Regions from separate parts of the Planococcus sp. TJ-307 genome, predicted to be linked through region 1. Evidence: riboswitches for the same ligand, from Rfam matches in the RefSeq annotation. Region 1 holds a riboswitch; each other region holds the start of a gene.
The links. A riboswitch is a leader RNA that binds a small molecule or an ion and turns the genes downstream of it on or off. The one in region 1 is predicted to bind S-adenosylmethionine.
Positions count from the first base shown of each region.

Region 2: it holds a riboswitch for S-adenosylmethionine, as region 1 does, so the genes downstream of both, mtnW (2,3-diketo-5-methylthiopentyl-1-phosphate enolase) here and metK (methionine adenosyltransferase) in region 1, are expected to answer to the same signal.
Region 3: it holds a riboswitch for S-adenosylmethionine, as region 1 does, so the genes downstream of both, AC4EHK_RS16840 (methionine ABC transporter ATP-binding protein) here and metK (methionine adenosyltransferase) in region 1, are expected to answer to the same signal.

Region 1 covers NZ_JBZDOJ010000002.1:1,025,607-1,033,233, forward strand. Annotated here, with positions in the region: gene AC4EHK_RS11480 (gamma carbonic anhydrase) at 1-406, shown strand, start outside; gene metK (methionine adenosyltransferase) at 469-1,677, opposite strand; SAM riboswitch class I at 1,880-1,992, opposite strand; gene pckA (phosphoenolpyruvate carboxykinase (ATP)) at 2,313-3,902, shown strand; gene AC4EHK_RS11495 (alpha/beta hydrolase family protein) at 3,956-4,735, opposite strand; gene ytkD (RNA deprotection pyrophosphohydrolase) at 4,716-5,174, opposite strand; gene AC4EHK_RS11505 (Dps family protein) at 5,241-5,687, opposite strand; gene yidD (membrane protein insertion efficiency factor YidD) at 5,797-6,027, shown strand; gene AC4EHK_RS11515 (metal ABC transporter solute-binding protein, Zn/Mn family) at 6,115-7,197, shown strand; gene AC4EHK_RS11520 (MOSC domain-containing protein) at 7,267-7,627, opposite strand, start outside.
Region 2 covers NZ_JBZDOJ010000001.1:116,723-124,349, forward strand. Annotated here, with positions in the region: gene AC4EHK_RS00500 (hypothetical protein) at 1-668, opposite strand, end outside; gene AC4EHK_RS00505 (1,2-dihydroxy-3-keto-5-methylthiopentene dioxygenase) at 803-1,339, opposite strand; gene AC4EHK_RS00510 (methylthioribulose 1-phosphate dehydratase) at 1,355-1,969, opposite strand; gene AC4EHK_RS00515 (2-hydroxy-3-keto-5-methylthiopentenyl-1-phosphate phosphatase) at 1,966-2,631, opposite strand; gene mtnW (2,3-diketo-5-methylthiopentyl-1-phosphate enolase) at 2,637-3,851, opposite strand; SAM riboswitch class I at 3,927-4,036, opposite strand; SAM riboswitch class I at 4,308-4,461, shown strand; gene mtnK (S-methyl-5-thioribose kinase) at 4,538-5,728, shown strand; gene mtnA (S-methyl-5-thioribose-1-phosphate isomerase) at 5,725-6,786, shown strand; gene AC4EHK_RS00535 (sugar ABC transporter substrate-binding protein) at 6,783-7,627, shown strand, end outside.
Region 3 covers NZ_JBZDOJ010000005.1:159,739-167,365, forward strand. Annotated here, with positions in the region: gene AC4EHK_RS16810 (acetyl-CoA C-acetyltransferase) at 1-201, shown strand, start outside; gene AC4EHK_RS16815 (acyl-CoA dehydrogenase FadE) at 492-2,273, shown strand; gene AC4EHK_RS16820 (arsenate reductase family protein) at 2,379-2,732, shown strand; gene gcvH (glycine cleavage system protein GcvH) at 2,811-3,191, shown strand; gene AC4EHK_RS16830 (toprim domain-containing protein) at 3,387-3,725, shown strand; gene AC4EHK_RS16835 (thioredoxin family protein) at 3,731-4,057, shown strand; SAM riboswitch class I at 4,092-4,196, shown strand; gene AC4EHK_RS16840 (methionine ABC transporter ATP-binding protein) at 4,285-5,310, shown strand; gene AC4EHK_RS16845 (methionine ABC transporter permease) at 5,303-5,971, shown strand; gene AC4EHK_RS16850 (MetQ/NlpA family ABC transporter substrate-binding protein) at 6,022-6,837, shown strand; gene AC4EHK_RS16855 (dicarboxylate/amino acid:cation symporter) at 6,993-7,627, shown strand, end outside.

The DNA.
Region 1 (7,627 bases):
AGTTTGGTTTAATACTGTGATTCGCGGTGACGTATCCCCCACTGTTATTGGCAATAAAGTGAATATCCAAGATCTTTGCATGCTGCACCAAAGTCCTGGCAAACCATTGGTGCTAGAAGACGAGGTAACGATTGGCCATCAAGTGACCTTGCACAGCTGCACCATTCGAAAAAGAGCATTAGTTGGGATGGGTTCGATTATTTTAGACGGAGCAGAAGTTGGAGAAGGCGCATTTATTGGTGCCGGCAGCCTCGTGCCCCCCGGAAAAATCATTCCACCAGGCATGCTCGCTCTCGGACGCCCAGCAAAAGTTGTCCGTGAACTGCGCGAAGACGACAAAGTGGACATGGAACGAATTGTCCGCGAATACGCTGAAAAAGGCGCTTACTACAAGTCTCTTCAATAGGGCTAGCACAAAAAAGGACGATCCGGCAGGGATGCCGGATCGTCCTTTATTTTTATACAGTTTTAGATACCAGCTTCAACGCCAGCTTGTTCTTTCAAAAGTGCTGCTTTGTCCGTACGCTCCCAAGGAAGATCAACATCTGTACGGCCAAAATGTCCGTAAGCTGCTGTCTGCTTGTAGATTGGGCGGCGAAGATCAAGCATTTTGATGATTCCAGCAGGACGCAAATCAAAGTTCGCGCGTACCAAATCATCCAATTTGTCTTCGTCCACAATGCCGGTGCCAAATGTATCAAAAGCGATCGATACTGGATGTGCTACACCGATTGCATATGCCAATTGCACTTCACATTTATCTGCCAGACCAGCCGCTACAATGTTTTTCGCTACATAACGTGCAGCATAAGCTGCTGAACGGTCAACTTTTGTTGCGTCTTTACCGGAAAATGCACCGCCGCCGTGGCGAGCATAGCCACCGTAAGTATCTACGATGATTTTGCGGCCAGTTAAGCCTGCATCTCCCTGAGGTCCGCCAATAACAAAGCGCCCCGTTGGGTTAATGAAGTATTTGGTCTCTTCGTCAATCCATTTTGCCGGAACGACTTCTTTGATGACGTACTCTTTGATGTTGCGTTGAATTTGCTCAAGTGTTACTTCTGGGTGATGCTGCGTCGAGATAACAATTGTGTCCACACGAAGCGGCTTATTATTTTCGTCGTACTCAACAGTTACCTGTGTTTTGCCATCGGGACGCAAGTAGGGAAGAATTTCTTCTTTGCGCACTTCAGCCAAACGGCGCGCCAATTTATGTGCCAATGAAATCGGCAATGGCATCAATTCTTCTGTTTCGTTGTTGGCATACCCGAACATCAACCCTTGGTCGCCTGCTCCGATATCATCCAATTCTTTATCAGTCATTTGGCCTTCGCGTGACTCAAGCGCCACATTGACTCCAGCAGCGATATCCGGTGATTGCTCATCGATTGCTGTTAGCACTGCACTTGTTTCTGAATCGAAACCGTATTTAGCTCGTGTGTATCCAATTTCTCTTACCGTTTGTCTAACGACTTTCGGAATGTCCACATAAGTAGAAGTGGTAATTTCTCCGGCTACTAAAACCAGCCCTGTCGTTACAGTGGTCTCGCATGCAACACGTGCGTTTGGATCTTCGGTCAAGATTGCATCCAAAATAGCATCTGAGATTTGGTCACAAATTTTATCCGGATGTCCTTCTGTTACTGATTCTGATGTAAATAATCGACGGTTTTTCAAAAAATGTTCCTCCTTATATCCTGCGAGATTGCTCTCGAAATTGATACGGTACTCGTTTCCCATGTCAAGTCCGTTCCAGACAAAATCCAGATTGAACTTCAAGCCGTTTGTGGCCTTTCACACGAGGATTAAGGGCATTCCATAAAAAAATCCCTTCACTCATTCATCATGAGGAAAGGAGAATCATCATAAGCACCTTTCACTCTTATCATCCAAGGCCTGTGCGCCTTGCTTCAGGTTTGGCACCATCACTGCGTATGCAGCAGGTTGCCGGGTTTCATAGGGCCTGTCCCCTCCACCAGCTCGGAATAAGAGTATCCGTTCAATTTTTCATCATACGGAAATAGTACTGGGATGTCAATGATTTTTTCGAATTAAAATGAGATAGTAAATTGCCTGCTGCTCGTTCCGCTCATTCCTCCCGCTCTCTACAACTCGTTATATAGGCAAACCCATTTGTATGTCTTGTACAGTTTATTTACTTGCAGATTCCTGCCTCATATAGAGTCTATCCAATAATTTTTGATTTCCGAAGGGGATTAGTATAGACTAATAAACCTAATGTGTTATACTAATGAACGAATATACATCCTCCCCATCGCCATGGGAATAACAGAAAAGGAAGGTACATATATATGACTTCAGTGAACTTTGCAAATGATTTAAAGGATCTTTTAACTGGCCAAAATGTACATGTTCAATTATCAGTGCCACAACTAGTGGAAGCAGCAACATCTCGCGGGGAAGCCGTATTGACTCGGGAAGGCGCTGTAAAAGCGGAGACAGGAAAATACACGGGCCGCTCACCGAAAGACAAATACATGGTGGAAGAAGAAAGCTCTAAAGACAAAGTCGACTGGGGCAATGTGAACCGTCCAATTTCTAGCGAAGTGTTTGAAAAATTATACGCTAAGGTGATTAAGCACTTAAAAGAAAAAGATGCTCTTTTCGTTTTCAAAGGATTTGCCGGAGCGGACCACGAATCACGTGTGCCAATTCAAACCATCAATGAATACGCGTGGCACAACTTGTTTGCCCACCAACTGTTCATCCGTCCGTCAGCTGAAGAGCTGCAAGCGCATGAAGCTGAATTCACGGTGGTTTATGCCCCTACATTCATGGCAGACCCTGCAGTTGACGGTACGGCTTCAGAAACATTCATCATCGTCTCCATGGAACAGCGCATCATTTTAATCGGTGGAACTGAATACGCCGGCGAAATGAAAAAATCGATCTTTTCTATTATGAACTACTTGTTGCCAGAAAGAGGCATTCTTCCAATGCACTGTTCAGCAAACGTAGGACAAGATGGCGATGTAACTTTATTTTTCGGCTTGTCCGGTACCGGCAAAACGACCTTGTCAGCAGATGGAGACCGCAAGCTGATCGGTGATGACGAGCATGGCTGGTCTGATAATGGCGTCTTCAACATCGAAGGCGGCTGCTATGCAAAAACCATCAACCTGTCGCGTGAAAACGAACCGCAAATCTACGACGCGATCCGTTTCGGTTCGGTTTTGGAAAATGTGGTTGTTGATCCGGATACACGCATCCCGGATTATGACGACGGTTCATTAACTGAAAACACACGTGCCGCCTACCCAATGCAGGCAATTGACAATATTGTAGATCCTTCAGTTGCGGGTCACCCAAAAACGATTGTTTTCTTGACTGCAGACGCTTTCGGCGTATTGCCTCCAATCAGCAAGCTGACAAAAGAACAGGCTATGTATCATTTCCTTAGTGGCTACACATCAAAATTAGCTGGTACAGAGCGTGGCATCACTATACCTGAAGCAACGTTCTCAACTTGCTTTGGTTCGCCATTCTTGCCGCTGCACGCAACGGTATACGCTGAAATGCTCGGCAGCAAAATTGATGAGCACGATGTTCAAGTCTTTCTTGTCAACACCGGCTGGACGGGTGGAGTCTATGGAGTCGGCAGCCGCATGAAGCTTTCTTACACTCGGACAATGGTTCGCGCTGCCATCAAAGGCGAATTGAATGATGTGCCGACTGAAAAAGAAGCTATCTTCGGCCTTGAAATTCCAGTACAAGTACCTGGCGTACCAGCCGATGTGTTAAACCCACGCCATGCTTGGGCAGATAAAGAAGCATACGATTCAAAAGCTGTGGAATTGGCACAAAAATTCCAGGAAAACTTCCAGAAGTTCGGTACTGTCGCACCTGAAATCACAACACTTGGCGGACCACTTCAAAAATAAGCATCCCTTAAAGCCCGTTCGGAGTAAAATCCGAACGGGCTTTTTTTACTTTCCTATTGCTCTTTATCTCTCATCCATTGGCAAATTGCCCGAACTGTTTTGCGATTGGCAGCCGGTGGAAAGAAATGCGTATAATCTTTGAAATACCAAGTTTCGTATGGCTGATTGTTGAGCGCTAGAGTTTCTTCTAGCAGATAGGCTTGGGCAGGATAGACGTTTTCATCCTGAAGGCCATGGATAATGAGCATGGGCGCACAGCTTTCTTCAATCCGCATCAACGGATTGCGTTCTTCGTATGCGGCAAGCGCCGTATTGGGTGTGCCGCCGTAAAGCCGTTTCATCATGCGCCGCATGTCTGGCCGCTCTTTATAGGTCAACACCGTATCTGTAACTCCGGCCCATGTGACAAGCGAGGTAATGTCCGAACGCAAAACGGCGGTCCATAACGCCATAATGCCGCCGCGGGAAAATGCCAGCAAGTGCACGTACCCGTTGCTGTATTTTTTTAAGACATCCACAGCGTGAACGGCATCCCAACGATCCGCACCGGCAAATTCGTCTCGGCCTTCGCCGCCTCGATTGCCTCTATAGTACGGAGCAAATACCACAAAGCCTTGTGCAGCGAACTGGGCAATACGCGCAGGGCGAACCATTCCAATCGACTGGATGCCGCCTCGTAAATACAAAATGCCGCTATAGTTTCCCGGTTCTTTTGGTTCTGCAAGCATTCCTTTGACCTTCAATCCTTCTGACCAATAAACAATTTCCGTTAAGCGTACATTGGGATTTGGTGAAGGAAAGTGTTTTTTTGATTTAATCTTCCCATTTTCCAAGCTGCTTCACCTTCTCTATAATTGTCCTCATTCCAGCATCTTTCATTAGAAAACTGAACTCATCGTCCAGCTTTAATTCTCCCATTAAAACAATTCCTTTTGTTTCAAGTAGCGGAATTTTATCCACTTTTTCAACTTCAGCTATAAAAACAGTCTTGCAGAATGGTTTCGCCGAATGCACCACATACTCTGCAAACCATTCCAGCTCTTTTACTTGAGCGCCGGTCTCTTCGTATACTTCCCGTTTTGCAGCTCCTTGTAAACGTTCCCCAGCTTCTACTTTCCCTCCTGGAAACTCCAGGCCCCGCTCGTTATGTTGGGTCAGCACCCACTTGCCCTCGTATTGGCAAATGACCAGTACATGCCTGCTTTCTAAAGAAAAGCTATTTTTTTCAAATGATAGTTCACATTGATAACCATTTAGATCCTGATACTGCATTTTTCCACCTCGATGCCATAAGAAAAACGTACACTAACTTTCAGTGTACGCTTGTATACTTCTATTTTACTTCTTTTCGCCAAGGAATGCTGATAACATCCATGAATGTTTTTCAAGGTTCTGATGGATGGCATTAAACATGTCTTCTGTCATGTCATCCCCATCTGCCGCTGCCAACTCCATGCCTTTTTTCAATGATTTCATGATTTTGTCGTAGTCACTAACCACTGTATCGACCATATCTTCAGCTGACTCTTTGCTATTAGCCTCTTCAATTACGGACAGCTTGAGCTGCTCTTTCATTGTAGCCACAGGTTTCCCACCCAGTGCCAGCAAACGCTCCGCGATTTCGTCCATATGAAGAGTTGCTTCGTTATACAATTCCTCGAATTTCACATGCAATGTAAAGAACGAAGGCCCTTTTACATACCAATGAAAATTATGTAATTTTGTGTAGGCAACTGACCATGTCGCCACTTGTACGTTTAATTCTTGGTTTAATTCTGTAGACATTTCCAATCACACTCCAATTAGTTTTGATAAGTACTTATACTTTATTATTACCTCTAATCCCCCTACAATAAACATACGATGTAATCTATCCGAAAAGAGCTGAAGAACTATGAAGACAATGCTACTGAAGACTTTTCGCTTTTATCAGCGGTTTATCTCTCCTCTGTCGCCCCCAAGCTGCCGCTTCTATCCAACGTGTTCGCATTATGGCATTGAGGCTGTAGAAAAACATGGCGCCTTAAAAGGTGGATATTTGGCAGCCAAACGCATCTTAAGCTGTCACCCTTTCCACAAAGGCGGAATCGATTTTGTCCCGGAAGAATGGCCACCAAAAAAATAATTGGTGGTTTTTCTTGTGTTTTTTGGAATCATCCTGTAATATTCAACTAGTCATTAAAACGTAACGATTACATTTTGGAGGTAGAACATGAAAAAGATCCTATTACTGGCAACCTTGCCACTATTATTAGCCGCTTGTGGAGATACAAGTGAAGAAGCTCAGAGTGTGGATGAAAACCCTGAAAAGCTCGAAGTCTATACAACAGTCTATCCCCTCACTTATTTTACAGAACGCATTGCTGGCGACTTGGTGAATGTGCAATCAATTTATCCGGCAGGTTCAAATGAACACACCTTCGAGCCGACACAGCAAGAAATGATCGGGCTGGCAGATGCAGACTTGATGTTCTCTATTGGACTTGGCCTGGAAGGATTTATTGACAGCGCCCAAGACACTTTGCAGAACGAAAATGTTGAATTTGTCGCGACTGCTGACGCTATTTCAGACGAAGAACTGGAAGCAGCTTTAGGCCATAGTGATGAAGCTCATGACGAAGAAGCACACGATGAAGAGGCTAACAGTGACGAAGCGCATGACGAAGAAGCTCACAGTGAAGACGCACACGATGAAGAAGCTCATAGTGACGAAGCGCATGATGATGAAGCACACTCAGAAGAAACTGGAAGCCACGACGGCCATGACCACGGTTCGACCGATCCGCATGTGTGGATGTCTCCATCACTAAGCGAAAAACTGGCAGAATCGATTAAAAATTCATTAACAGAAGCAGATCCAGAAAATGCAGCTACTTATGAAAGCAACTACACTGAACTGGTCGTGGAACTGGAGACCTTGGATCGCTCGTTCGAGGCTTTGGGCGAACGCGTTACTAAAGACACTTTCTTCGTGTCTCATGCCGCTTTCAGTTATTTGTCAGAGCCGTATGGTTTTGAGCAAGTGGCGATTGCCGGCTTGAATAGCCAGGATGAACCTTCGCAAAAAGAGTTGACGGAAATTGTTGATCAAGCAAAAGCAGAAAATATAGAGTACATTGTCTTTGAACAAAATGTTTCGTCCAACCTGACTGAAGTCATTCAAAATGAAGTAGGTGCAGAAGCGATTGAAATGCACAATCTCGGTGTGTTGACACAGGAAAACATCGACAATGAAGAAACTTATTTCACATTGATGGAAAAAAACCTGCAAGTTCTTGAAACGATTCTTAAATAATTAAAGACAAAAAAAGCACCGCTGCAAAATTTTGCAGCGGTGCTTTTTTCTATTATCTTTATAGCTAAGTCAGCTTCCCGCTGTCAACTTGATTAATCGCTTGGTCAGGAACTGACGCCATTCATCCGCCAGTTCTTCTGCTTCAAGCACTTTGACAATCCCATCGATATCTTTTGTTCGGTGGAAATTGATTTCATTGGCATAAAGGACAGATACTCGCTGAGGATCTTTCGCCACTAGACGGACAGGCGAGTCAGCTCTGATTAGGCCCTCTTCCAGTACCCGGCATAAATAACCGGTATATCCGGTCCTCACCATTTCTTTCAGCAAAGGTTTCATGTCAAGGCGCCTGTCAATGGTATTGCAGGGAACACGCCCTTGCGTTACTTGGATGACCGCCTCACCAATTTGGAAAATATCACCGATGCAA
Region 2 (7,627 bases), on a different contig from region 1:
TCATTCACCAAGACAAATCCTGGACCTTCAAAATTCCATTTCACATCATTTTGCTCATAGTTGTCTACTATCCACTGAGGAACTTCGCCTTCAGGTGCCTGAAGGTCCACAAAATGGCGTCCGCTCCAGCCGCTCCACTCGAGTCCCAGAAATTCGTTCATGTCTTGCGCGACTTCTTTTGGAGTGGGGGAAGCAAAAGTATTAAACTCAACGACCAAGTCCGTTCCTTGAGACTCTACCTGCTTTTTGATGGTCTGCCATTCATCCATTTGAAGTCCACCGGAAATCATAGACGAAGTGCCCGGGTCTTTTTCTGCCGATTGCCACGGAAGATCTTCTTCATAAACCCCATAAGAATCTGCCAAGTAAATGAGGTCCGTCCCAGACAAGTCTTCAGGCAATTCACGAATCGTGTAGCTTTCTGCTTCTTCATCCGGAACAAACCCGTAATAATCCGTATCTGCATTATACGTGCCTTGGGAGTCGGATATGTAGCGGTGGTGATTCAGCAGCCATGTCAGCCCTTTATGCTCCCGATAGCTTTCTGTCGGAACCGTCTTGTCAATAATCGCTACATTCATTATTTTTTCTTCCTGAAAAAACCAAATCATAATAGGGAGTCCAAATAAAATAACAACTGCCAAAAGGGAGAGAAACACTTTTTTCATTCATATCACTCTTTTCTATTTGCAAAATATATCTTGGAAATTATTATAGCTTAAAATTGGATAAAATATAAAAAAATTACCTATTTTTTCAAATAAAAAAAGATCCGACTATGTCGGATCTTTGAACCACCTTATTAGTTTTGAATGCTGTTTTCTTCCTGATAAACTGGTACCCAGCCTTCGGTTGTGACAAAGATGCGAACCGCTACAACTTTCCGGTCATCTGCAAGTGTGAAGTAGTGTGTGATATTTTCAGGTACCGAAATCAAGTCGCCTGGAGTCAGGTGGACTTCAAAAAAGCGTTCGTCTTTTCCTTGGATGATGAATACGCCATGTCCGCTAACAATATAGCGCACCTCATCATCTGTATGGATGTGTTTGCGCTGGAAGTTCTTCAATAACTCGTCCAGTTTTGGGTTGGAGTCTGACAGCGAAATAATGTCCGCTGCCTGGTACCCGCGGCGTTCTGAAATGTCGTCGATTTCGGTTTTGAAGGCTTGAAGAATCTCATCTTTGTTTTCATCGCTCAAATCAAATTTTTCGCGAAGGTGTTCGGGTAATTTAGTGTTGTCCCAGTGTTCATAAACAACTTCCTGCTGCTCCAAAAAAGCTGCAACCTCTGTTTGTGCTTCGATTGTTTCATTTGTTCCTTGAATTTTAATAATCGCCATTTTAATCTTCCTCTCTTATTTTAGGTGTAGTTGCAATGCCAATTGGTATTGAAATAAAAACTCACAGGCTTCAAGCAGCTTTTTCGCTTCAAAGCCATCTTTTCCCCAGACGGTAATGCCATGGTTGCGAATCAGTACCGCTCCTTTATCAGCAGTAACGAATGCGTCAAATTCTTTGGCGAGCATTGGAATATCTGCATGGTTGGGGATGACGGGAATGCTCAGTACCGCGTCCTCTTCCCACAATCCAAAAGCTTTGATCAATTCCTGGCCCTGAAAATCAATTTTTCCGGCGTCGCCGTACAATTCAGAAATGACATTATTGGCGACCGTATGGACATGGAGGCTGCACCCGGCGCTGGTCTTTCCATAAATTGTACAATGCAATAAGGTTTCAGCAGATGGTTTCAACGTTGTTTCAACAGCGGGCTGACCATTGGCATCGACAAGCAGAAAATCTTCATCTGTACGTTTTTTCTTGTCTTTGCCGCTCGCGGTTACCAGAAACTCGAGCGGTTCGTCCGCCACTTTGATGGCAAGATTGCCGCTGGTCCCCATAAACCAATCGCGCACGGCCAGTTCGTCTTTGACATCCGCCAATTCCCGCCACTTTTCATGCAAAAGGGTCATGACTTCACCCCTATATATTCATCAACAATCGCAATAACTTCGTGGAACGTTTCGAACGGTTCGTAATTGATGCCCGCTTCTTGGCATTTTTCAGCCAGCAAATCCCGAGCAATGACGAAATCCGCTTCTTTTGCAGCTTCCCAGTCACTGATGGAGTCTCCAATGACGATGCTTTTCGTGTCTTTGTCCAAAAGATCCCGGATGACAGATGGTTTGCAGCATCCGCAGCCCTGGCTTGTGCAGGCATCGTCGCAGCCATGCGGAAATTCCAGTTTGATAAGATCACCTGAAAAGTCAGCGCTGTTGCAGTAGATGTCATCAAAAGGTCCGAAAGGTTCAAGTAGCGGATGGACAAAGAAATCAATGCCACCGCTAACAATATACAAAGGCAAATTCTGCTTTTTCGAATAGGCGACAAAGTCGCTGAATCCTTCGCGTATTTCCGCCTGCTCCAAAACATAGGAAATAATTTCGTCTTTTTCCGAAACCGGGAGCAGAGAAAACATTTTCGCAACACCCTCGCGTATTGAGATGGATTGATCGAGAATCTGATCTTTGACCGGCACCCATCCTGATGGATCAAATTTTTCCATGATGGCAATAATATTGTCATTAGCTGTAATCGTACCGTCAAAATCACAAAAAATAATCGGTTTGTTCACTGTTTTCACCCCCATAGTTCAAGTGCTGTCTGCAATTCTTTATGCTGTTTGCCGGCATTCTGCAAGGTTTCTCCCTGCAGCACGGCGTCAATGGCTTGCCTGAATGCCTGTCCGCCGCCAGCTGCTCCAGCGGGATGTCCGTGAACGCCGCCGCCGGCATTGATGACGCTGTCGATTCCGTAATCCGCCATCAGCAAAGGCACAAGACCCGGATGAATTCCGGCGGATGGCACTGGAAAGCTGCGTTTTAGCGGGCTGTCCCGTGTCAGTTCTTTGCCGAGTGCCAGGGCTGCCGTTTTTTCCAGTGCAACACTGCCGTAAGGTGAAGGAAACAGCGAAAAATCAGCGCCGACATATCGGATCAGTTTTCCAAGGGCCAGCGGTGTCGCAAGGCCATAGAAGGCAGAAGAAGTGAAGGCACCGCTAAAAGCGGGATGCGCCATAAGCGGCAAGGCGATATCATCATCTTCAGCAAGCTCCTGCAAGACATCCAACCCATACGCATGAACGTTGAACAACAAGGCATCTGCTCCAAGTTCGCGTGCTCTCCGTGCTTTTCCTCGCAGTTCGGAAGTTCTCCCTGACAGGTTCACCGCATAAAGCGTTCGGTGTCCCGTTTCTTCATAGACATCATCAAGCACTCGTTTACCCGTGGTAATGCGGCTTTCAAAAGGAGTTAGTGGGTTATCAAATAGTATTTCATCATCTTTGACCAGATCCACGCCGCCTAATGCCTGCTGACGCAATTGAGCGGACAGGAAATCCAGGTCACGGCCGATGACGCCTTTAAAAATACTCATGAGAAGCGGCCGTCCTCCAACGCCAAGAGTGTCGCGAATTTCTTCGATGCCAAAGCGCGGTCCAGGAAAGTGGCTAAGCAGGTCGTGGCTAAACTCCAGATCCAATAGCTTTACTTCGCCATCCAACGACAATTTGCCGAAAACAGTAGTCAAAATGGCAGGCAGGTCAGCCGAAAAATTCACGCTTGGGTAGGCAATTTCAAGCTCTGCTTTTATTAAATCCGGTTTTAGCGGGTGGCGTTCTTGTTCAAATTCTTCGATGGACACGACATTTCCTTTATGGTGTTTCAGTTGTTCCTGTTCAAGCAGCGGCAAGTCAGTCCAAGAACCGATGGTTAGTCCCAAAGCGATGCCGTCCGCTTTTTTTTCGAACGAACCCGGTTTTCCGTAGACTTGATATGTAGCAGTCAAAACGCTCATGTATTCCACACTCCCATGCAAATTTTAAAAAATAAAAACCTCTTCAAATAAGAAGAGGTTAAGGGCGTTAACAACTTCTTATTTCTCAGCCACCGGTTCTGGCTGCAAGAATTAGCACCGTGTCCATCAATGGACCGGTTGCCGGGTATCATAGGGCTTGTCCCTCCACCTGCTCTAAATAAGAAAGATATGAAATTGGGTAAATATGATTTATTAAGTCAGACTATCGGTTTTTATCAATTGATATTCCACAAACCCGCTTCGTACGCGGAAAGCGTCTGCCTGAAACGATTTCTTCAACTATAAGATTAATAAAGTAATTCTGATTATTTCATGTGCGCAGAAATCTGTCAACTCCGTTATCATAAAATTGTTTTTATTGGAAAAATGGATTGACAGTTAATTCTGAATCGTGATAGGATTCTTTTCATAACTTAAATTAAATAACACGTAGTACTCTTATCAAGAGCTGGCAGAGGGATATTGGCCCGATGACGCCCAGCAACCGACCGTAATACCTTCGTGAGAAGGGGCGCTTTATGCGCCAGGATGAAAATCCTGCAAGGCACGGTGCTAATTCCATCAGAAATTTATTTCTGAAAGATAAGAGGCATGGAATCTCTTATTCTGGCCTCTTTCTTTTATGAAAGAGGCTTTTTATATTGCACATGAAAGGAAGATTTACAATGACACTTACGGTTCCCGCTACTTATAAAGCCTTAACGGAAGAAACAGCGATTGCGCTGGCAAAAACGGTTCATACATTTGACCCTGCTGCCCAATTGACTTGCCGGGAAATCGGCGACGGCAACTTGAATTATGTTTTCCAAATCGAAGATCCAAATACAGGAAAGCGGCTGATCATCAAACAGGCATTGCCATACGCTAAGATTATCGGCGAAAGCTGGCCGTTGACGTTAAAGCGCGCGACGATTGAAGCGAATGTCCTCAGAAAGCACGGAGAATTTGTCCCGTCACTCGTGCCAACAGTCTTTGCAACAGATGAAGAGTTGGCCATTACGGTGATGGAAGATTTGTCTCATCTGGAGATTGCGCGGGAAGGGTTGATCCACGGACGGAATTTTCCGAGATTGTCGCAGGACATCGGTGAATACTTGGCACTGACTTTATTCCACACATCGGATTACGGCTTGCATCCTTTTGAAAAAAAGCGTTTGGCTGCGGAGTTTTCCAATCCCGAATTATGCAAGATTACGGAAGATCTCATTTTTACAGATCCATTTTTTGATCTCGATACCAACGATTACGAACCGCAGCTTCAATCAGCGGCAGAAGCGATCTGGAGCAACCGGAAGCTTCAGCTCGAAGTAGCGAAATTAAAGAAAAGCTTTTTGACTGAATCGGAAGCTCTGCTGCATGGCGACCTACACACCGGCAGTATTTTTGCCAGCCAGACGGAAACGAAGGTGATCGACCCCGAATTCGGTTTTTACGGTCCGATTGGATTTGATGTTGGTTTGTTCCTGGCGAACTTAGTTTTCCAGTCGGTCACACGCGAAGATGAGAATCGCCAAGTGATGGTAGAAGATATCAGAAAGACCTGGGATGTCTTCGCTTCTTCATTCACCGAGCTATGGAAAAAACATAGTGTGGAATCGTTCAAGGAGACAGAGGGCTACCTGGAGCATGTGCTTGAGAAAGTGCTGACAGATGCAGCCGGTTTTGCAGGATGCGAATTAATTCGCCGAACCATCGGCTTGGCACATGTGAAAGATCTGGACAGCATCGAAGACGCAGGTAAGCGAATCGCCTTCAAGAAGCAAGCATTGCAGACTGGCCAGGTTTTGATTTTACAGCGCAAGGAAATCACATCGATCAACGATGTACTGCAAATTCTTGAGGAGGCCCGTACATGAGCATCCCCTTATCCATCAAATGGGACGGCCAGCAGCTGACCATTTTAGATCAGCAAAAACTGCCGCATGCCATTGAATATGTGACGCTTGAAACCGTCGAAGACGTTTACGATGCGATTCTTGCATTAAAGGTTCGCGGCGCACCCGCCATCGGCATCACTGCAGCTTATGGACTGGCTAACGGCGCCAAGCGGCACGATACGGATTCGTTGGAAGCTTTTCAGCAATACGTTGAAAAAGATGCCGCATACTTGAATTCTTCCAGACCGACCGCAGTCAATCTTGGCTGGGCGCTTAGCCGACTGAAAGATAAGCTTCGAGAAGCAGAGAACGTACCACAAGCCAAACTGCTGCTTCAGGCGGAAGCAGTCCAGATCCACAAGGAAGATGAAGAGTCGTGCCGCAGCATTGGCGAGCATGCACTGGTGTTGCTGCAAGAGCAAACGCGGGTAATGACTATTTGCAACGCCGGTTCGATTGCTACGGCCAAATACGGCACCGCACTAGCGCCATTTCATCTTGGCAGCGAGCGGGGCCGCGAGTTTGAAGTGTTCGCCTGTGAAACCCGGCCGATTTACCAGGGCGCGCGCCTGACGGTATGGGAGCTGCAGCAATCTGGTGTCGATGTTACATTGATCACCGATAGCATGGCCGCGCACACCATCAAAGCAAAAGGGGTGGAAGCCATCATCGTCGGTGCGGACCGCATTGCAGCGAATGGCGATACGGCCAATAAAATTGGAACTTACAATTTGGCCTTACTGGCTGCCGCCTTCAGCATTCCGTTTTACGTGGCAGCACCGGCTTCAACTTTCGATCTGTCGATAGAAGACGGAAGCGCGATTCCCATTGAAGAGCGCAACCCGGAAGAGATTACCCATATGAACGGACAACCGGTAGCGCCGCTTGGCACAAAAGTATTTAACCCGGCTTTTGATGTAACACCGGGACACTTGATTACCGCCATCATTACTGAAAAAGGCATTATCCAATCCGATTATCAAAAAAACATCCCTGATTTGCTCGGTGCATCTGCAGGAAAAGGAGAAAGAACATGAAAAAACAATCCATCTGGCTGCTAGCCGCATTATTATTTATCAGTATGTTTTTGGCCGCATGCCAACCGCAAGGGGAGGTCAGCGAAGAAGAAACTTCTTCAGACACTGAAGGCGAAGCCTCTGATCATCCGCTTGCCGGCAAGGAAATTGCATTGATCATGCAAATCAACTTGGGTACATTTTCTGCTCAGTACATTGCGGGAGTAGAAGAGCAAGTTGAAAGTTTCGGTGGGAAAGCGACCGTTTTCACTTCAGAAGGCGATTTGGCGAAAATGGCATCTAACTTGGATGCAGCGATTAATCAAGGCGTCGACGGCATTTTGATTGACCATGGAACAAAAGAAGCGCTGAACCAAGGAGTTGAAAAAGCGCTGGAAGCTGGAATTCCGGTAGTGGCGTTTGATACGGGCATTGATGTGGAAGGCGTTGTTTCTTTAGAGCAGGGCGACCAGCAGATGGCGGAAATGACATTGGAAAAACTGGCCGAAGATAATGGCGGTGAAGCTAATATTGTCAAAATTTGGACAGCTGGCTTTGCACCAATGGAAAGACGCCAGATTGCTTACGAGAAATTCATGACGGACAATCCGGGCATCCAGGAAGTTACAGCATTTGGAGCTGCTACTGACAACACGGCATTGGATACACAATCACAGATGGAAGCTGTTTTGAAGCAATACCCGAACGAAGGAGAGATTACAGCGGTCTGGGCTTCTTGGGATGAGTTTGCAAAAGGTGCTGTCCGTGCCATTGAACAGGCAGGGCGTACCGATATCAAGGTCTACGGCATTGACATGAGCGATGAAGATTTGCAATTGATGCAAAAAGATGGCAGCCCGTG
Region 3 (7,627 bases), on a different contig from region 1:
ATCCGAGAACTGGGCTTGGATATCGACAAAGTCAACTTTAACGGAGGAGCCATTGCACTGGGCCATCCGCTGGGTGCGACAGGCTCCATCCTGACAATCCGCATGATGAGTGAATTAAAACGCCAAGGCAAACAGTTCGGCGTGGTCACGATGTGTATCGGTGGCGGAATGGGTGCAGCAGGCGTCTTTGAAATGTTGTAGAAATGAATTTGATAATTAAATTTTAAGTCAGATCTGGAAAAGTCGCAGCTTTCTATACATTCTTGTTAGTTTCGAACTGCACTCTAGTAGAGAGTGAAGAAATAGAAATTAGTTAGAGATGTGTTTTATTAGCGTCGGCGCGTCCAGGTAGGCGAAGCAAGGAGATAGGTGTACTTTACCTGGCTTCTTGCGGGAGTCATGCCCAAAGCGACCGAAGCGGATTAGAAGTGATCATTTAAGCTCAACTTAAACACATTCATAAAGCAATTAAAAAATAGGAGGAATACAAAATGGAACAATCAAAAACATTGATAAAAGGCGGTAGTTTTTTAATCGAAGACGCGGATCTGTCACGTGTGTTCACACCGGAAGATTTCACGGAAGAACAAAAAATGATCGCAAAATCTACGGAAGACTACGTGAATACCGAAGTCATGCCAGTCGTTGAAAACTTGGAGAACCATGAGTTTGAACACTCAGTTCGTCTATTGAAAACAGCTGGAGAACTTGGCCTTTTGGGTGCAGATGTACCGGAACAATACGGCGGCTTAGGCTTGGACAAAATCGCTTCAGCGTTGATTGCTGAGAAAATGTCTAAAGCAGGCGGCTTCTCAATCACTCACGGCGCACATGTCGGCATTGGATCATTGCCAATCGTTCTGTTCGGCAACGAAGAACAAAAGCAAAGCTACTTGCCTCGCTTAGCAACAGGTGAAATGATCGCAGCTTATGCATTGACTGAGCCAAGCTCAGGATCAGATGCACTTGGTGCGAAAACGGTAGCCAAACTGAACGAAGCAGGCACGCATTACGTCTTGAACGGCGAAAAGCAATGGATCACCAATGCTGGGTTTGCAGATGTCTTCGTAGTTTATGCAAAAATTGACGGCGACAAATTCTCGGCCTTTATTGTAGAACGCGAATATCCAGGTGTTTCTGTTGGACCGGAAGAAAAGAAAATGGGCATTAAGTCGTCTTCTACACGCACCTTGGTTTTGCAGGACGCAGAAGTTCCTGTGGAAAACCTATTGGGCGAAGCGGGACGCGGACACATTATTGCGTTTAACATCTTGAACATTGGTCGTTACAAATTGGGTGTCGGCACAATTGGTGCATCGAAACGCGCCATGGAATTGACAATTCCTTATACAAACCAGCGTCAGCAGTTCAAGACGCCGATTTCTTCCTTCAATTTGACGCGCGAGAAATTGGCAACGATGGCTTCTAAATTGTATGCTGTTGAAAGTTCTGTGTACCGCACAGTTGGGTTGTTCGAAGACCGCATGAGCGGATTTACGGATGAGCAGCAGGCAGACGGAAAATTAGTGGCTGACTCGATCGCTGAATTTGCAGTGGAGTGCTCACTGAATAAATTCTTTGGCACGGAAACCTTGGATTACATCGTCGATGAAGGTGTTCAATTACACGGAGGATACGGCTTTATGCAGGAATACGAAATCGAGCGCATTTACCGCGATTCACGCATCAACCGTATTTTTGAAGGCACCAATGAAATCAACCGCTTGCTAGTACCAGGAACATTGCTTCGTAAAGCGATGAAAGGCGAATTGCCGTTGTTGCAGCACGCACAGCAGCTTCAAGAAGAGCTGTTGATGATGATGCCAGAAGAAGTCGGCACAGAAGCGCTGGCCCAAGAAAAATACTTGGTGAAAAATGCTAAGAAGATCGCTTTGCTGGCGGCCGGTCTTGCCGCTCAGACTTACGGGACAAAACTGGAAGCGGAGCAGGAAGTTTTAGTCAACATCGCAGATATTGTCAGCAGCGTCTTTGCGATGGAGTCGGTCGTATTGCGTACAGAAAAAGCAATCGCTGCTTCAGGCGAAGAAAAGGCCAAGCAGAAACTATTGTATACGCAGATTTATTGCCAAGAAGCATTCGACCAGATCGAAAGAGATGCGAAAGAAACATTGATCGCAGCCATCGAAGGCGACAACCAACGTATGATGCTTTCTGCATTGCGTAAATTGACTCGTTCAACGCCTTACAATGTCATTGCGAAAAAACGCGAAGCGGCTGTCAAGCTGATCGATGTCGAAAAATACGTTGTGTAATAGCTTTCTCAATACAGGCTAACTCAGTAAATCTGGGTTGGCCTGTTTTTTTGTCGTCGACCGTTTGGGTTCTTTTTGGTAAGCTTGAAAAAAGGGGGTTCTAACTTGATTACCTATTATGCTTATCCAAAATGCACAACGTGCCGAAAAGCGAAAAGCTGGCTGGAAAAAAACGGTGTCGAATATAACGAAATTCACATTGCAGAAAATCCGCCAACAAAAGAACAATTGACAGAGATTTACCAGGCAAGCGGGGTGGAGTTGAAGAAATTTTTCAACACGAGCGGCTTGGTCTATCGTTCACTGAGCTTGAAAGACAAGCTGTCAGACATGACCGAAGAACAGCAGCTGGAATTATTGGCTTCAGACGGGATGCTGATCAAGCGTCCGCTTGCTTGGGACGGCAAACAGGTGACACTGGGCTTTAAAGAAGAGGACTACCGGACGAGCTGGTTATAAAGGCTGCGTCATCTTGTGTTTCACGGCTGTTTATGTCAAACTGAACATGAATGAACTACATAATTTGGAGGGGTCAAGATGAGCACACCAGCAGAACTTCGTTATTCAAAAGAACACGAATGGGTCAAAATCGAAGATGGCAATGCGCGTATCGGAATTACTCATTTCGCACAGGCTGAATTGGGAGATATCGTTTTTGTTGAGCTTCCGCAAGTTGGCGAAGAACTGAAAAAAGATCAGCCCTTCGGCAGCGTAGAATCTGTTAAAACGGTTTCGGAACTATACGCACCTATCAGCGGAAAAGTAGTTGAGGTCAACTCTGAGCTTGAAGACAGCCCGGAATTCGTCAACGAATCTCCTTACGAGCAAGCTTGGATGGTGGTTATCGAAGCCCCTTCTGAAGAAGAAGTCAACGAACTGATGACTGCAGACCAATACAAAGAAATGACAAACGAGTAAACTTTGGAAAGCGCCTATGCCTAGGCGCTTTTTTGTTTTTTTCTCCCCGAATAGAATTGGAAAAAATGCTGAAACGGCCCAAGGAAAGAAATAGGGTTCTATGGCGTCAAGGTGATATTCTTGAAACTATTGAATTAATTAGTATAGTTGAGTAATAGGACTTTTCTTATTCTATATTCGATGGGGTGAATGTTTATGGGAAAGGTGATTGTGGTGGAGGGAATCAGCGACAAGTCGAGGATTGCGCCGCTCATTGCAGAACCCGTGACGATTCTTTGCACAAATGGTACAGTAAGTGCATCGCGGCTTGAAGAATTATTATTGCCTTACGAAGATCAGGATATTATCATATTGGTGGATGCCGATTCTTCAGGAGAAAAGTTGCGGAAGTTAGTCAAACGTGAATTCCCGGAAGCCCGCCATTTCTATGTGAATCGCAGCTACAAGGAAGTTTCAACGACACCGCTTCGCATTTTGATGGATGTGCTGATTGCAGCGAATGTCCGGGTCAACAAGCTATTGATAGAGGGATGAAGAAGATGAAAGAATGGACACATAAAGAATGGATCAAAGAAAAAAACACAAAACGGACCACTGCGTTTTATTTATATACGCCGATGTGCGGGACTTGCCAGGTCGCTTCAAAGATGTTGACAGTCGTCACAGAACTGCTGCCGGATCTTGAAATCGGCAAAGCCAACTTGAATTATGTCCAAGAAATTGCAGGCTTATACCAAGTGGAAAGTGTGCCGTGCCTGCTAATTACGGAGAATGGCAAAATTGAGGAAAAGATTTATGCTTTCCATTCGGTCCCATATTTATATGATAAGTTGAAATCTGTTGACGAATTTAGCACGTCATGGTAAATTGAGATTCTGATAAAATAATTTCATATCAAAACTCTTATTAAGAGTGGTGGAGGGAAGTGCCCTATGAAGCCCGGCAACCGTCATGAAAATGAAATGGTGCCAAATCACACGAAGCGAAAGCTTTGGAAGATGAGAGATTGGTTTCCGTATAATATACGTTTGCCCTTCTGCTCAGTTCTGCGCGGAAGGGTTTTTTATTTTTAGAATCTAGGGGTGTTCAAGAGATGATTGAGTTAAAAAAAGTAACGAAAAAATTCGATACAGGCAAAGCAGTTCTTACAGCTGTTGACGGAGTCGATTTATCCATTTCCGATGGTGAAATCTTCGGCATTATCGGGTACAGCGGAGCTGGTAAAAGTACGTTGATCCGGTTGTTGAACGGTTTGGAAAAACCAACTTCAGGAACAGTCGAAATTAACGGGCAGACGATCACAGCGATTAAAGGTGGAGAATTGCGCAAGGCCCGCCAAAAAGTCAGCATGATTTTCCAGCATTTCAACTTGTTATGGTCTCGAACAGTAAGAGAGAATATCGAGTTCCCGCTCGAGATTGCCGGAGTGGCAAAAGCACAGCGGGGCAACCGAGTTCAAGAGTTGATCGAACTGGTTGGATTGACTGGCCGTGAAAACGCGTATCCATCGGAACTTTCAGGCGGACAGAAACAGCGCGTCGGCATTGCCCGGGCACTGGCGAATGATCCGGAAGTCTTGTTGTGTGACGAAGCAACATCTGCACTCGATCCAGAAACAACCGATGCCATCCTGGATCTGCTGGTGGACATCAACAAACGATTGGGTTTGACCATTGTGTTAATCACTCATGAAATGCATGTAATCCGCAAGATTTGCCATCGTGTGGCGGTCATGGAAGGCGGCCGGGTGGTTGAACTTGGCGATGTTCTGAATGTTTTCCAATCGCCGAAAGAAGAAATCACGAAACGTTTTGTGGCACAGGTTACCGATTCCGGTGATTCGCACGAAACCATCAAAAATCTTCGGGAATTGTATCCGACAGGCGAGTTGGTAAAATTGGTCTTTGTTGGAGACCAAACTGAACAGCCGATTCTGACAAAGTTGATCCGCAGCCATGCAGTGGAAGTCAACATTGTTCAAGGCAATATCTCGCACACACAGCGCGGGGCATATGGAACGTTGATCCTGCAATTGAAAGGTTCAGCAGCAGAAATTGAAGAAGCACTGGCATTCCTTCGGTTAGAAGATGTCCAAGCGGAGGTGATGCACAATGATTGAATCATTATTCCCGAACGTCGATTGGGACAATATGTGGGAAGCCACTATTGAAACACTTTACATGACGGCATTGTCCACAGTATTTACATTTGTTATTGGATTGGCTCTTGGTATTTTGCTGTTTTTGACAGCGCCAAAGCAATTATGGGCAAACAAAGTCGTCAACTGGCTGACAGGGGCATTCGTGAATATTTTCCGCTCGATTCCCTTTATCATCCTGATTATCTTATTGATTCCGTTTACGTTATTCTTGATGGGCTCTATTCGTGGACCCAACGCTGCATTGCCGGCATTGATCATCGGATCAGCTCCATTTTATGCACGCATGGTGCTGATTGCCTTGAAAGAAATTGATAAAGGGGTCATCGAAGCTGCCCGTTCTATGGGCGCGACAACCGGCACCATCATTTGGAAAGTCCTGTTGCCTGAATCGAAACCGGCTTTAATTTCCGGAATCACGGTGACGGCCATTGCATTAGTCGGTTACACGGCAATGGCTGGCATCATTGGCGCAGGCGGCCTTGGGACTTTGGCTTTCTTGGACGGGTTCCAGCGCAGCCGGGAAGATGTCACGTTAATGGCAACGATCTTAATTTTGATCATCGTCTTCGTTATTCAATTTATAGGTGATTGGGTGACAACTAAGTCAGACAAACGATAGCAGCGGATTTTCCGTACTATATAAAAACACATGAAAAGGGAGAGAGTCAGATGAAGAAATTTGTAGCAGGAACAGCACTAACAGCTTTAGTACTCGCAGGATGCGGAAATGGCGGGGCAAGCGAAGAAGAAGAATCGAGCACATTGCGCGTTGGCGCTTCGAACGTGCCCCACGCTGAAATTTTAGAACAGGCACAACCGATTCTAGAAGAGCAGGGCATTGAACTTGAAATTGAAACATACCAGGATTACATCCTGCCAAATGAAGATTTAGAGTCTGGTGAAATCGACGCCAACTATTTCCAACACATTCCTTACCTAGAGTCGCAAGTAGCGGATCATGGCTACGAATTTGAAAACGCAGGCAGCATTCACATCGAGCCAATCGGTGTTTACTCTCAGGATCACGCTTCACTTGATGAACTGCCTGAAGGTGGAACGATTTTGATGAGCAACTCGGTTGCTGATCACGGCCGCATTCTTTCTATGCTTGAAGCTGAAGGCTTGATTACATTGGCTGAAGGTGTAGAAAAAACAGCTGCTGAAGTAAGCGACGTTGTTGAAAACCCGAAAGATCTTCAATTTGATGCCAACTACGAAGCGGCATTGTTGGTTCAAATGTATGAAGCAGGTGAAGGCGATGCAGTTCTAATCAACTCGAACTATGCAATTGATGCAGGCATTAGCCCAATGGAAGATTCCATTGCACTTGAGTCTTCAGATTCTCCATATGCCAACATTATTGCAGTGCGCGCTGGCGATGAAGAAAACGAAAACATTGAAGCATTAGTGGAAGTGTTAACTTCACAAGAAATTAAAGATTTCATTTTGGAAGAATGGGGCGGCTCAGTCGTACCAGTCGAATAATCCTGTAAAAAAGCATCCTTCAGCGGATGCTTTTTTATTTTGTTTAAATAATAACAATATTTCGCGTTTTCCTATATGGCTGTCATTCTTAAAAGGTCTGTGCTACTTTTGAATAATATAAAATAAGCATTTGTTCATATGAGGAGGACATTTTGATGAAATTCAATTTTAGTTTGCTGCCACGTATTGTCGTGGCAATTGTGTTGGGGGTTCTCATTGGATTGGTTGCGCCAGAATGGATGGTGCGGGTATTCGCAACGTTTACCACGATTTTTGGTAACTTTCTAAACTTTATTGTACCGTTGATTATTCTCGGCTTTATTGCTCCGGGAATTGCAAAATTGGGCAAAGGTTCAGGCAAGCTTTTGGGTGTAGCCACCGGGGTTGCCTATGCATCTACCGTAACAGCGGGGATTTTAGCGTTTTTTGCAGCAACCACGGTTTTGCCCAATGTTATGCGGGAAGGCTCTTTAAGCAGCTTGGAAGATCCGGAGCATGCATTAGCAGCGACATTTATTGCCCTTGATATGCCACCTGTTTTTGGCGTTATGTCAGCATTGATCCTGGCGTTCTTGCTCGGCATCGGCATGGCATCGACAGGAAGCAAGACCATGACCTCATTTTTTGATGAATTCCAAGCAATTATTGAGAAGACGATTTCTTACGTGATTATTCCTTTGTTGCCGTTCCACATCTTTGGTATTTTTGCCAATATGGCCTATGGCGGGGCAGTATTTGAAATCTTATCGTTGTTCGCAATTGTCTTTTTAATGATTTTGATCCTTCACTG